DNA from 4 places in the Paenibacillus sp. 05T425 genome. Region 2 is predicted to be linked to each of the others. Evidence: riboswitches for the same ligand, from Rfam matches in the RefSeq annotation. Region 2 holds a riboswitch; each other region holds the start of a gene.
The links. A riboswitch is a leader RNA that binds a small molecule or an ion and turns the genes downstream of it on or off. The one in region 2 is predicted to bind cyclic di-AMP.
Positions count from the first base shown of each region.

Region 1: it holds a riboswitch for cyclic di-AMP, as region 2 does, so the genes downstream of both, AC1DF0_RS17695 (hypothetical protein) here and AC1DF0_RS29000 (C40 family peptidase) in region 2, are expected to answer to the same signal.
Region 3: it holds a riboswitch for cyclic di-AMP, as region 2 does, so the genes downstream of both, AC1DF0_RS21820 (APC family permease) here and AC1DF0_RS29000 (C40 family peptidase) in region 2, are expected to answer to the same signal.
Region 4: it holds a riboswitch for cyclic di-AMP, as region 2 does, so the genes downstream of both, AC1DF0_RS10885 (TrkH family potassium uptake protein) here and AC1DF0_RS29000 (C40 family peptidase) in region 2, are expected to answer to the same signal.

Region 1 covers NZ_JBFTLA010000007.1:98,046-101,125, forward strand. The annotation lists gene kdpA (potassium-transporting ATPase subunit KdpA) at 1-602, opposite strand, end outside; gene kdpF (K(+)-transporting ATPase subunit F) at 618-695, opposite strand; gene AC1DF0_RS17695 (hypothetical protein) at 838-1,233, opposite strand; cyclic di-AMP (ydaO/yuaA leader) riboswitch at 1,362-1,544, opposite strand; cyclic di-AMP (ydaO/yuaA leader) riboswitch at 1,571-1,777, opposite strand; cyclic di-AMP (ydaO/yuaA leader) riboswitch at 2,175-2,334, shown strand; gene AC1DF0_RS17700 (hypothetical protein) at 2,340-2,735, shown strand; cyclic di-AMP (ydaO/yuaA leader) riboswitch at 2,801-2,971, shown strand; gene AC1DF0_RS17705 (hypothetical protein) at 2,977-3,080, shown strand, end outside.
Region 2 covers NZ_JBFTLA010000019.1:41,117-44,196, reverse strand. The annotation lists gene AC1DF0_RS29005 (MFS transporter) at 3-1,229, shown strand; gene AC1DF0_RS29000 (C40 family peptidase) at 1,355-1,831, opposite strand; cyclic di-AMP (ydaO/yuaA leader) riboswitch at 1,835-2,028, opposite strand; gene AC1DF0_RS28995 (hypothetical protein) at 2,381-3,080, opposite strand, start outside.
Region 3 covers NZ_JBFTLA010000009.1:294,548-297,627, reverse strand. The annotation lists gene AC1DF0_RS21825 (sensor histidine kinase) at 1-964, shown strand, start outside; cyclic di-AMP (ydaO/yuaA leader) riboswitch at 1,165-1,361, shown strand; gene AC1DF0_RS21820 (APC family permease) at 1,459-3,080, shown strand, end outside.
Region 4 covers NZ_JBFTLA010000004.1:397,837-400,916, reverse strand. The annotation lists gene AC1DF0_RS10885 (TrkH family potassium uptake protein) at 1-1,345, opposite strand, end outside; cyclic di-AMP (ydaO/yuaA leader) riboswitch at 1,440-1,614, opposite strand; gene AC1DF0_RS10880 (lysostaphin resistance A-like protein) at 1,862-3,080, shown strand, end outside.

The DNA of each region.
Region 1 (3,080 bases), on a different contig from region 2:
GTCGGATCGAGTGTCTGCGGTACTTGCAGCGCAACGAGAACGAGCGTAACGATAAAGGCCAACGGAAGGAAAATTCTCGTATGGGCTTTAACAAAGTCTTCGAAAAAGTTGCCGATCGTTTTTCCTTTGCTCGTAATGCCCCTTACGAACGCGATTGCGACTGAAAACCCGGTTGCAGCGGATGTGAACATCATCATCATGATGACCGCCATTTGCGAAAAATAAGACAAAGCGCTCTCGCCGCTGTAATGCTGCAGGTTCGTATTGGTCATGAAACTGATAATCGTATTAAACGTTAGCGTAGGCTCCATGCTCGCCATGCCGTTCGGATTAAGCGGCAGCGCATGCTGCAGCCGTAGAATCAGATAGCTGAAAGCTACCAAAATAATGTTCGTGGCGATGAAACTGAGCGCATACGTTTTCCAGCTCATGCCCGCTCGATTCTTAAGTCCAATCAACCTGTAAATGAACCGTTCCGATCCTCCATATACTTTATCGAGCCGGTTGGACTCGTTCGAGAATACGTGATACACATACGTTCCGAGCGGCTTCACAAGCAGCAGAAGAACGGCAATGACAATTAATAGCTGCAAAATATCCATCGTTGTTCCTCCTGGTTAAAATTTTTCCGGGTGAATTAAAGCATATAATAGGTAACCGAATACGAGCACCGCAAGCGCTGCTACGATAATCATTCGCCATCGCCCCCCGTTTGCTTAACAGCTCTGTCGCACCAAGCAAGAAAACCATAAAACAATCCGAAGCAAACGATTAAAGTACCAATCATGTACAGATCCATCAAGGCAGTTCCCTCCTGCTATAGACATTTACAAAAAGTTATTTTTTCAATAGAAACCCAATTTCGCCGGTTTGCGAATGTACGATGTGATCTGCGCCAAGACCTTTATATATGACTCTTGGATTCCAATGCGTAGTAATGACGTAGATCGATCTAGACGTCCAATCCCTGCAGCATTGTATGAACCTGCAGCTAAGAGCTAAGCTGCTCTCAAAGATGAATACATCTCCAATGACCTTTTCCGGTATCATCCAACTATTCCTGTCATTAGTATTCACGTATAAAACGTTATTAAGTCCATGCTTACGAAGTTGTCTTTCCTCTAGCTTGCTGTTCGTCAGGACGATGAACGGCAGTCCGCGAAATACCAATGTTTTTATGAATGCTTTGCCAGCTTCATTAAGCCCGGCAACGATAATATGCTCCTCGCCCAACGGCAATCTCCTCCGAATTTCTGTAAAAAGGCAACAAAAAAGAAGCCTGCGGGAAAAGAGGACCTTTCCCCGCGGGCTTCTTCGGAGGCATGGCTAAGGAAGCCATGCCGAATCGGCACTGCGATGGTTGCCTCTCTCGATTACGCTTACGAGGTTAGCTGTCGGATTCGGGCGTGAGAGTCGCCCTACGCAAGGCAGTTAAGCCTTGCGATTCACCCCATGAGCACCTATGCGGCCGACTCCATCGCGGCGCATCGCTCTTTGGTTCCCCCGTTCCCGCAGACTGCTGCGGAACTCAGCGATAAAATAGCAATTAAAAACGAATCGTTGTATCATTCCTCTCTCCAAACCACGCTTACGAGGTTAGCTGTCGGATTCGGGCGGTGAGAGTCGCCCTACTTCGAAGCGGCATCCATGGTGCTGCCTCTTCGAAGATTCACCCCTGCCGTGCTGTCGTCCGACTCTCACATCGTACAAACGCACCGCTTCACATTTGGTTCCCCCGCTTTCCGCTTGCCTCGCKGAAACTCAGCGATCAGTCCATCGCAACTTCAATTGCGAATCCTGTATCGAATCTTACTCCCAGCCAAATTTTATGTAAAGCAGGTCCAGCGTCCATATTGGATAATATAGGAGCTTATAGAGTGATCGTTAACGTTTTCAAAAAGTTATAGCTCGATATTACTCACTTTTTCGCCAATTATCTCTCGTTTTCTGAAATTACATATATGCCTGAATTTCTTATCCAACACGCGCAAGCATGCTTTTTTTCAAATCATAAATAACAGAAGTAAAAACGAGTATTCCATCGAAAAAGCCTCTTTTCATGGATAAAATGATCGTCGCTCCTCTAATTTGCTCTTAGAGCGTCTTGTGCAACAAAATGAACCTTTTACAAATGCTTCGAATCGGTTTAGGATAGACGTCGAGCCGAAAAAGGCATATCATTATCGCTGAATTTGTCCATAGGATAAAGCGGGGGAACCAACAAGAGCAATCGTTCGATTGTTCGAATGGGGTGAATCCGAGGCACTGCCTCGGTAGGGCAGCTCTCTAGTCCGAATCCGTCAGCTAACCTCGTAAGCGAATAGAGGAGAGAATTTCATATGTTTATACAAGCACAAATCGACGAGCCATTACCTTCTTGCACCAACGACTGCCTGGCGCTAATCATTCGAAGAATCGAGATGTTCGTCATTCCTGATTACGATGGTTATTGCGCCGGCTATCGCGTCTGTCTCCATTTAGCAACGACTAACGGATTAGGCTGGGGTGAGTTGTTCGTGAATGAAGCAGATAAACCGGCAGACTGGATCAGATGGGGCAGCATGCTGCATCGTTATATAGGTGAGATACATGCTAAGGAAATCCCCGCTGACAATCGCATTCACGGTTTGTTCAACGACGCGCTTCTTCACGTTCGGAACGACAAGAGTACGAGAAATCCCGCCATGAGTGGAGATTTACTGCAGTGCTCCGTTTCCTATATCTCACTATTTTAAGGGTAAGTTGTCAGAATATTTAGCGAAAAGCATTTACAAACGGCGCGGATAGATTTATAATATACGGCATACTAACGCTGAATTTTTCGTTTGAAAAAGCGGGGGAACCAACGCGAGCCACTACTTGGATCAATCGATCCGCTCGCAAGGGGTGAATCCAAGGATTTGTAACCTTGGTAGGGCGTCTCTCTGTCCGAATCCGACAGCTAACCTCGTAAGCGAAATAAGGAGAGGTTTATTTATGTTGACGAAATCCGATTGTCATCTTTCTTTTCTGTCCGATCAAGATCTTAGTGACAGTCTCACCATCACACGCATCGAGTTGTTCGTTATTCCTGCCCTCGC
Region 2 (3,080 bases):
GCATGAAGAAGTTAATATGGATCGGCTGTCTGTCTTACTTGGTAATCGGTATTGCGCATGTGGTAGGCGGATCGATATTGGAGCAGCTGATTGATCATTATGGGCTCACGTACAAAGACGGCGGACAATGGATTATGAATCAATTTCTCGGCTTCCTGGTCGGTGTCATACTGGCTCCCTCCATCACGGCAAGAATCGGCAAGCGAGGCGCGGTGCTTATTGCGCTTGGCGCGCTTACTTTAAGCGAGGCCGCTTACAGCCTGCTTCTTCCCTGGGGCTGGATGCTGGCCGTCGCTCCTCTCGCGGGGTTCGGCTTCGGCATGACGGAAGCGGTCGTCGGCGCGATGATCATCGACCTTGCTAAGGGCAAGGCTTCGGCAATGAGCCGGCTAGAAACGTTTTTTGGCGTCGGCGCACTTATTATACCGGTTGCAGCCGCTTATTTGATCGCTCAGAACGTATGGCAGGTATCGTTCCCGATACTGGCGGCACTGTCGGGCGTTACATTCGTATTGTGGCTCACGATGTCCTTCGGCAAGCTGGACGAGCAGATCGGATTTCAACCGCCGAAAGCAGCGGTGAGCAGCAGCATGGAGCAAGGGGCGGCAGGTGCAAGAACAGGTATATTCGGTTATCCGCGCACTGCGCTTCCGTTCTTGCTGCTGTCGGCAGCGTTCTTCATGATCTACGTAGGCATGGAGATGAGCTTCTCCAATTACTTGCCTTCCTTGCTTATTGAGCGTTCGCAGGTAAATGAGTCGAGTGCTGCGGCAGCGCTCAGCCTGTTCTGGGCAACAATGGTGTTCGGACGTATATTTGCAGGCACGTTGGCGGAGAAAATGGGGTATGCGAAGTATTTGTTTATTGCTACTGGCGGAGCAACGATCGTGTTCGCATTAATGGCGCTCATGGGTCAGCTCAGCTGGATGCTCTTCTTCGTCGCTTTAAGCGGTCTGTTCTTCTCGGGTATATTCGGTATCGCCCTTGTCTATGCGAATGCGTTAATCCCAGGCATGACTGAGCGGACGACGAGCTTGCTCGTAGCATGCGGCGGGCTTGGCGGGGCAATCTTCCCTCGCGTTACCGGCTGGTTCATGGATCGATATGACGGCGGGGTTACGCTTTGGTATGTAAGCGTACTGGTTCTGATCATGCTGCTCGTACTGGGCGCAATGCTTGTGCTAGGCAGAGGGCAGTCGCAGCGGCGCGATGCTGTGCGTAATAAATAGAAAGTAATAGCACCCCAACAGCCTGCAGGCTGTTGGGGTGGCCTATTTTGTCAGAAAAACAACAAAGCCGCAGACTGTTGTCGCGAGTGGACGAACAGACTGCGGCTTTGTTGTAAAGGGTGAAACTATTTTGCGTCGGCGTAAGTGGTAAATGCTTCCTCGCTAAGAATGCGACGTGCTGTCACATAACGAGGTTTGTAGTAAGTGGAATCGAGCTTGTCGACTACAACGCCGCGGCTAACCGAAGCGTGTACAATGTTGCCGTCCCCTATGTAGATGCCGACGTGGGAAATTGCGCCGTTGTTTCCGCCGCTTGTGTCGAAGAACACAAGATCCCCGGCAATCAGGTCATCTTTAGCGACCTTCGTGCCAACTGTTGCTTGATCGGAGGAAACGCGAGGAAGATCGATGCCCATCTTAGCGAACACATAGCTCGTGAAGCCGGAGCAATCGAAGCCTTTCGCGGTAGTTCCACCGCTTTTGTACGGAGTACCAATGACGTCATTGATAAATCCGTTCATTTTGGAGTCTGCGAAAACGCTTCCCGCTTGAACAGCGAGCAAGAGCGCAAGCCCCAAAAGCATTACGGTAACCTTTTTCAATTGTGAAACTCCTTCCGGTGCCGACGAGGTTAGCTGTGGGGTTCGGTTGAAGGTTCCCTATGATTCCTCAGGCGCTACGAACAAGTCGATGATATCCTCTTCTACAGAGGCGGTATGACTTATAGCCGTGGCGTCGGAATCAATTCACCCAGAGTGGTTCCCCCGTTTTCCGCTAGGAAATTAGGCAGTTTTGTTTTGCTCTTGACAATTATTCGATTTTTTTCATTCATCTCCTGCCTTTCTAACAAAATTCTAATAATTCTCATGTAATCTTTTGACAAACTGCTTCGTATAATCATTTTTCATGTAATAATAAAGCCTCAACTAGGACCGAGGGACTAAATAATCGATACTCGATTTCATTTATTATGTGGATATTCTGTAAAGTATGACCCCAAGGTACTAATGGTGAGAGGATTCTCATCTTTCTAGCAAAAAAGGCTGTCGCCGTCATTAGTAGGATGATAACGTAAAAACCCCCGAATTCGCCATAATAGGACAGGCGTAGATTCGGGGGTATTTGAGCTAAAGCGGGCTAAGATAATGAAGCTACTTGGATTGCAGGCATTCGTATTGAGCGGCAATGGTCCATACTCGGACGAGCGTTCGCACCAAGTTGTAGCCTTGATGAAGGATGAGTGCGAATAGTCCGGCCCATAGCAGCGATACACCGGTGATGAGAAGTCCTAATCCGGCTCCGATGGCCCACATAACCAGCGAGATGGCAGCGAAGGAGACGATATGCCTCAGCGCGCGCCCGAGCGAGTGGAGGATGCCTTCTTTTGAGGCGGCGCCAAGCTGCATGGCCAGGAAGAGCAGATGCAGCAGCACGCCCCAGAACAGCCATAGTCCAGCGCCGGGAAGGACGGATTGCAGCAGGTCGACGTTCGATCCGCCTTGCAGGTATGCGTCGAGCGCATGAGGCAGCACCCAGAATCCGGGAGCAAGTGCTAGCGCGGCCTCCGCCCAGTGGAGCAGCATGACCGGTTTCCAAGCTTTGCGAATGCCTTCTACAAATTTAGTGCCGCCGCCGGCCGCGCCTTCGCCTCGCGTACTAGAATGGTGCAGCGAATAGAACAGTCCGGCATTGAACAGGGGAGTCAGCAACATGCGGATGGCGAACAAGCCGCCTAGCATCCATACATAAGGCGTAAGGATGTCGGTCTTCAGCAGTTGGAACTGCGCCTCGGTCAGGAAGAGGTGAACGGCTGTATCAGACGGGTATGCAGCTGGAAACCGGCGCAGCAAG
Region 3 (3,080 bases), on a different contig from region 2:
TTCCAGCGTCACCAGCGTCCCTCAAGGGAAGCTTACGCTTCTGACCTCCGTCAGCAAAATCGAAGAAATCGAGCGGGCGCTGCTCGGACGGCTGCTCCTCGTATTCGCGATTGGCGGCGTACTTATGCTTGTGCTCAGCCATCTCATTACGAGAAAGCTTATTAAGCCGTTAATGAGGCTGAAGGAAGAGCTGACGAAGGTGAAAGGCAGACAGTTCGCCGACGTGCAGCTTGTGAAGGCAAGCGGCGAGATTGGCTCGGTAGCGCGTACGGTGCATGAAATGGCCGGAGAGCTGAATCGATTCAGCCGAGCGCAGAAGCAGTTTTTCCAGAACGCCTCGCATGAGCTGAAGTCGCCGTTAATGTCCATTGCGGGATATACGGAAGGTATTCGGGACGGCATATTCGAGGGTGAATCCATTAATAAGGGACTGGACATCATATTAAGCGAGAGCGCAAGATTGAAAAACATCGTAACGGAAATGACGCTGCTCGCCAAGCTCGACAGCGAGGAAGATATTTATGAACCGGAAGTGGTCAGCCTCAAGGAACTGCTTATCGAAACGATCGAACGCGTGAACCCGATGTTGGTTAAGAAAGAGCTGTCCCTACATCCATCGGTCGATGAGCATGAAGAGCTGCTCGTGAGGGCTGATCGGGATAAGCTGCTCCAGGCGCTGCTTAATATTTCGTCCAATGCGGTTCGCCATGCAAACAAGCATATTTATATTCACGCAGCCGTCAGCAAGGGACATGTCGAATTGTCGATATCCGACGACGGAAATGGCATTCCCGAGGAATTGTTGCCGTATTTATTCCATCGCTTCGTGAAGGGCAAGGACGGCGAAAGCGGGCTTGGGCTCGCGATTGCCCGTGCGATTGTCGAGCGCTGCGGCGGCCATATTACAGCGTCTAACCGCAAAGATGGCGGAGCGGAATTCTCGCTTGCTTTCCCGGTTGTCTAATAAATTAATTATTATCAAGGGTGTAGCGGATATTGTGGCGATTGAACGATTAAAATGCGCAAAGCAGGGACGTGCGCCACGTCTTGCGGTCATGTATGCGCATTCATGGATTTTCTATCGCTTTTTTAACGTTATTTGAGCGAAAACGTTGGTTTACATTCCATTCCCAGAGGACTATGATCGTAATGCACTAAAATATATATTCACGATCGCTGAGTTTCCGCTCTCGAAGCGGAAAGCAGGGGAACCAATCGCGACGCGCAGCATAAGCGAAAGCTTGCTACGTCGCCGGGGTGAATCCGAGAGTCGCTGCCTTTATGAAGGCGCGCTCGAGGTAGGGCGACTCTAAACGCCCGAATCCGTCAGCTAACCTTGTAAGCGTGTATGGAGAGGTGAATCAACTACGGCTCGTCTTATAGCCGCGGGGATTTCCCTGCGGCTTTTTTTGTTGTGCTCTTTTTTAAGGAAAACCATTCATTGACGGCGGTGACAGCATGTTAGCTTCAATCAAAAGATTATTAATCGGTCGACCGCTCAAGTCGAAGGAACTAGGCGAGCAGAAGCTCGCTAAGACGAAGGCGCTCGCTATTCTGTCTTCGGACGCATTATCTTCGGTTGCTTATGGTCCGGAACAAATTCTGCTTGTGCTAATGACGATTGGCGTAGCGGCGTTCTGGTATTCTGTTCCGATTGCAATTGGCGTATTGATTTTATTGACGGCATTAATTTTATCGTATCGACAAATTATTTTCGCTTATCCGCATGGCGGCGGCGCTTATGTTGTATCGAAACAAAATCTCGGCCTGTTCCCGGGGCTCATATCAGGCGGCGCGCTGCTGGTCGATTATATATTGACCGTTGCGGTAAGCGTATCGGCTGGAACCGACGCGATTACGTCGGCTTTTCCCAGCCTGCACGAATACACAGTTCTGATCGCGGTGATCTTCGTCATCTTCATCACGATATTGAACTTACGGGGCGTGACGGAATCGGCTTCGATTCTCTCTTATCCGGTGTACTTGTTCGTGCTGGCGCTGTTCATCATGATCGGCGTCGGTATCTACAACATCGCTACCGGTCACGTATCGCCGGAGCTGCATCCGCCGCTTGGCACGCCGGTTGCGGGTATTAGCTTGTTCTTGCTGCTGCGTGCTTTCGCATCGGGCAGCTCGGCACTGACGGGCGTTGAGGCGATATCGAACGCGATTCCGAACTTCAAGGATCCTGCTCCGAACAATGCGGCGAAGACGTTGGTTGCGATGGGAGCGCTGCTTGCGGTGTTATTTTCCGGTATCGTATGGCTCGCTTATTATTACGGGATTTCGCCAAAGGTGGAAGTGACGGTCGTATCGCAGATCGCCGAAGAGACGTTCGGACGCAACATTATGTATTATTTCATTCAAGGCACGACGGCACTAATTCTCATTCTTGCGGCTAATACGGGCTATTCGGCTTTCCCGCTGCTTGCGGTGAATTTGGCGAAGGATAAGTTCATTCCGCGCATGTTCACGGTGAGGGGCGATCGGCTCGGTTACTCGAACGGCATTATTATTTTGGGCGTACTGTCCATCATCCTCATTATTACGTTCCACGGGCAGACGGAGCATCTCATCCCGCTATATGCGGTAGGCGTGTTCATCCCGTTCACGCTGTCGCAGACGGGCATGATCGTGAAGTGGATTCGCGAGAAGCCGAAGGGTTGGGTAACGAAGCTTATCATTAATGCGACGGGCGCACTCATTAGCTTCGTTGTCACGATGATGTTCTTCCTAACGAAGTTCGAGCAAGTATGGTCGATTCTCATATTCTTGCCGCTAATCATTTATTTGTTCATGCGGATTAAGAAGCATTATGAAGCGGTAGGGGAGCAGCTGCGTCTGGCGACCTGCGAGCCTCCAGTTGCGATAGAGGGCAACGTCATTATTTTGCCGGTAGCCGGCATTACGCATGTCGTCGAGAACTCGATCAACTACGCGAAGTCGCTGAAAGCCGAACAGATTATTGCGGTGTACATTCCTTTCGAGCGGGAGGATGAAGCGGCATTCGAGGAGAAGTGGGAGAAGTTTATGCCTGACGTAAGGTTGGTGACGCTCCACTCGCCATATCGAACGATCAT
Region 4 (3,080 bases), on a different contig from region 2:
ATCCAATTGTTATTTTACCTTCCGGATACCGGTACAATTCTTTATCTGTTCCAGGCCCAAGCGCATAAGCGAGCGTTAATGGACCTAGCCGACCGGCAAACATCGTGAATGCAATAATCATTTTGCTAATATCGCTAAGCTCCGGGGTCAATCCAATGGATAGTCCTACGGTGCCGAACGCGGATGTTGCCTCGAACAATATTTTCATGAACGGCTGATTCTCGATCGTTGCAAGAATCATCGTCACGACCACGACGAGCGTTAACGACAAAATCGTAATCGTCAGCGCCTTGAATATGCGGTCCTTGGCAAGCCGATAGCGGAAGAAGACGATATCCTCACGTCCGCGAATCATCGAGATTACGGCGCCGATAAGCACCGTGAACGTCGTGGTTTTAATGCCGCCCCCCGTCGAGCCCGGCGATGCGCCGATGAACATAAGGATGATCGTAAAGAAGACGGTAGCCTGCCTTAGAGCTGTATAATCGAGCGTATTGGCGCCAGCCGTACGCGGTGTAATGGATTGGAATAATGAGGCCCATATCTTGCCTCCCCAATCGAGCGAGCCGAGCGTGAGGGGGTTCGTGAATTCGAAAACAAACAACACAATCGCGCCTAACGCGATCAATGTCCCCGTCATGGCGAGAACGATTTTACTATGCAGCGACAGCTTGCGCTTCTTCCGATATTCCATTAGATCTGACATAACGACGAAGCCGAGTCCTCCGAATACGATTAGCATCATTGCGGCAATATTAACGATTGGATCGGACACATACAGCGTTAAGCTGCGGTAATCTCCGAAAATATCGAAGCCGGCGTTGTTGAACAGCGATACGGCGTGGAAAGCGCCGAAGAAAGCTGCCTTGCCAAGCGGCATATCGAACGAGAACCGGAACGTGAAAAGCAGCATCCCGACGAGTTCAATAGATAGCGAGTAGTAGATGACGCGGCGAATTAGCCTAATAATGCCCTCCATGCTTGTCTGATTCATCGCCTCTTGAAGAATCAGCCTCTCGCGCAGCGATATTTTCCGCCGCAAAACGAGCGCGATTAGCGTTGCCATCGTCATGAAGCCGAGGCCGCCAAGCTGGAACAGCACCATCAGAACGATCTGGCCGGCTGTCGAGAAATAGGTGCCGGTATCGACGACGACGAGGCCGGTCACGCATGTCGCTGAAGTCGCCGTGAACAAAGCGTCTATGAAGTTCAGCCGTTCGCCTGTTGCCGAGGCGAAGGGCAAAGAGAGCAAAAATGCCCCAATGAATATAATGAGCGCGAAGCCGCTAACAAGTATCCTCGGCGGAGACCAGTTCTTCACGTCCCAAATCCATGCGAATTTCATCTTATATTGTGCACCTCAATCTTCGAAAATCTGCTGCGTTATCGTTATAAGCGCACAAAAAAAAGCACTGGAAGCTCAAGTGCTCAAGAAGATGAGTCCTGTTCCAATACGCCTACGAGGTTAGCTGACGGATTCGGGCCTGGACAGGCAGCCCTATTCAATCGCCTGAAGCTGCGCTCCGGCAATGTAGAAATTCACCCCATGCCGCCGGATGCCCGGCAACAATATGGTTCCCCCGTTTTCCTAAGGAAATTCGGCTGTGCTATTCATTTGGTATGACGATAACGATTATAAGCCCAAATACGTCCTTGCATAAAGCTCCCTTTTCTCACATTAGAGGCTATATTCGACCAAAAAGACGCAGTTATGCGCTTCACCTTGCCCTACACTTCATGAACATCGTTATTTCGCGGGTTTATGAAAATAAAGACCTACTTTCAATGGATAATTCAGGGAACGTTGTGATATGGTAGTATAGTATGCTTCATCCTACTCCTATACGCATGAGGTGAACTGATGATCGATTCAATTAAACACAAGGAATGGAAGCGTTACATATGGGCAGCCGTTATTTGTCTTCTAATTTACATGTTCGTCGATATCGTCCCGCTAATAAAGGCGAGCTCTTCAGATGAGCTAGGCGGCAGAGCCATCAGCAAAGCACAAGCAGAGCAGGCAGCCGCGTCGTTCGCCGAGAAGCTCGTAGGACGAGAGGTGGACTCCGCCAAAGCCGTCCATCAATCCGACAAGCTTATGAACGGCTACCTTACGCGCGATGAGCTGACAGAGGCGTATGCTGATCAATACGATAAACAATTTCCAACCGATACGTATCAAGTCGAGGTCGACTTCGAAGGGACAGGCGGCAAAGGATTCGTCTACGTCCATATGCAGAGTGAACGTATCGTGGCCTGGAATCTGCATGGCGGCGAGCCTGTTCGGGACGACGATCCGGAAATCGATAAGCTGAGCATCGCGTTGCTCGAGGAGCAAGGGTTCCGTGCAGAGGAACTTGCAAGCGGAGCGGCCTATCCGAACGGCGAGTGGGGAGTTAGCCCAAGCGACCATTCGATCGGCCAATCGAAGCTGCAAGTGACGATTGCCGTAAGCTTGATCGACGGCAAGCCCGTTATGACGAAATACAAGCCAGCCTTCATTCCGCCGGCAGAGTATAGGGACTATGTGAAAGGCCAAGACAAGTGGGCGCAATTCATGACCGGCTTCGGCTACTTCCTCATGAGCTTTATCCTGTTCGTGCTTGCGGTCATCTACGCCGTCCTTTACCGAGGACATACGTCATTCAAGCGCGGAATCGTACTCACTATCATTTACTTCGTTACGTATGTCATCATCAATATAAACGTACTCGACGGAGTTAGAGCATCGCTAGGCGAAAATGAGCTCGGCGGTCAGACGATTCTGATAACCGCCATATTCACCGTCCTATTGTCTATTCCGATGGCCGGCTCGATCTATATCTCGCTCGTGGCGGGCGACGGCTTGTGGAAGGCGCAAGGACGCGCCTTATGGCCGCGTTTCGGCCAGCCTGGGTACGGAACGTACGTGTGGCGCAGCATGGGGCTTGGCTACTGCTTCGCCGCTATTCTGTTCGCGCTGCAGGCGGCCATCTTCATCGGCTTGAAACTCACGATCGGCACATGGTCGACCAGTGACGTTACGCAATCGCCATACAACATGAGTTATCTATGGCTCATGCCCGTGCTTGCTTGGGCGG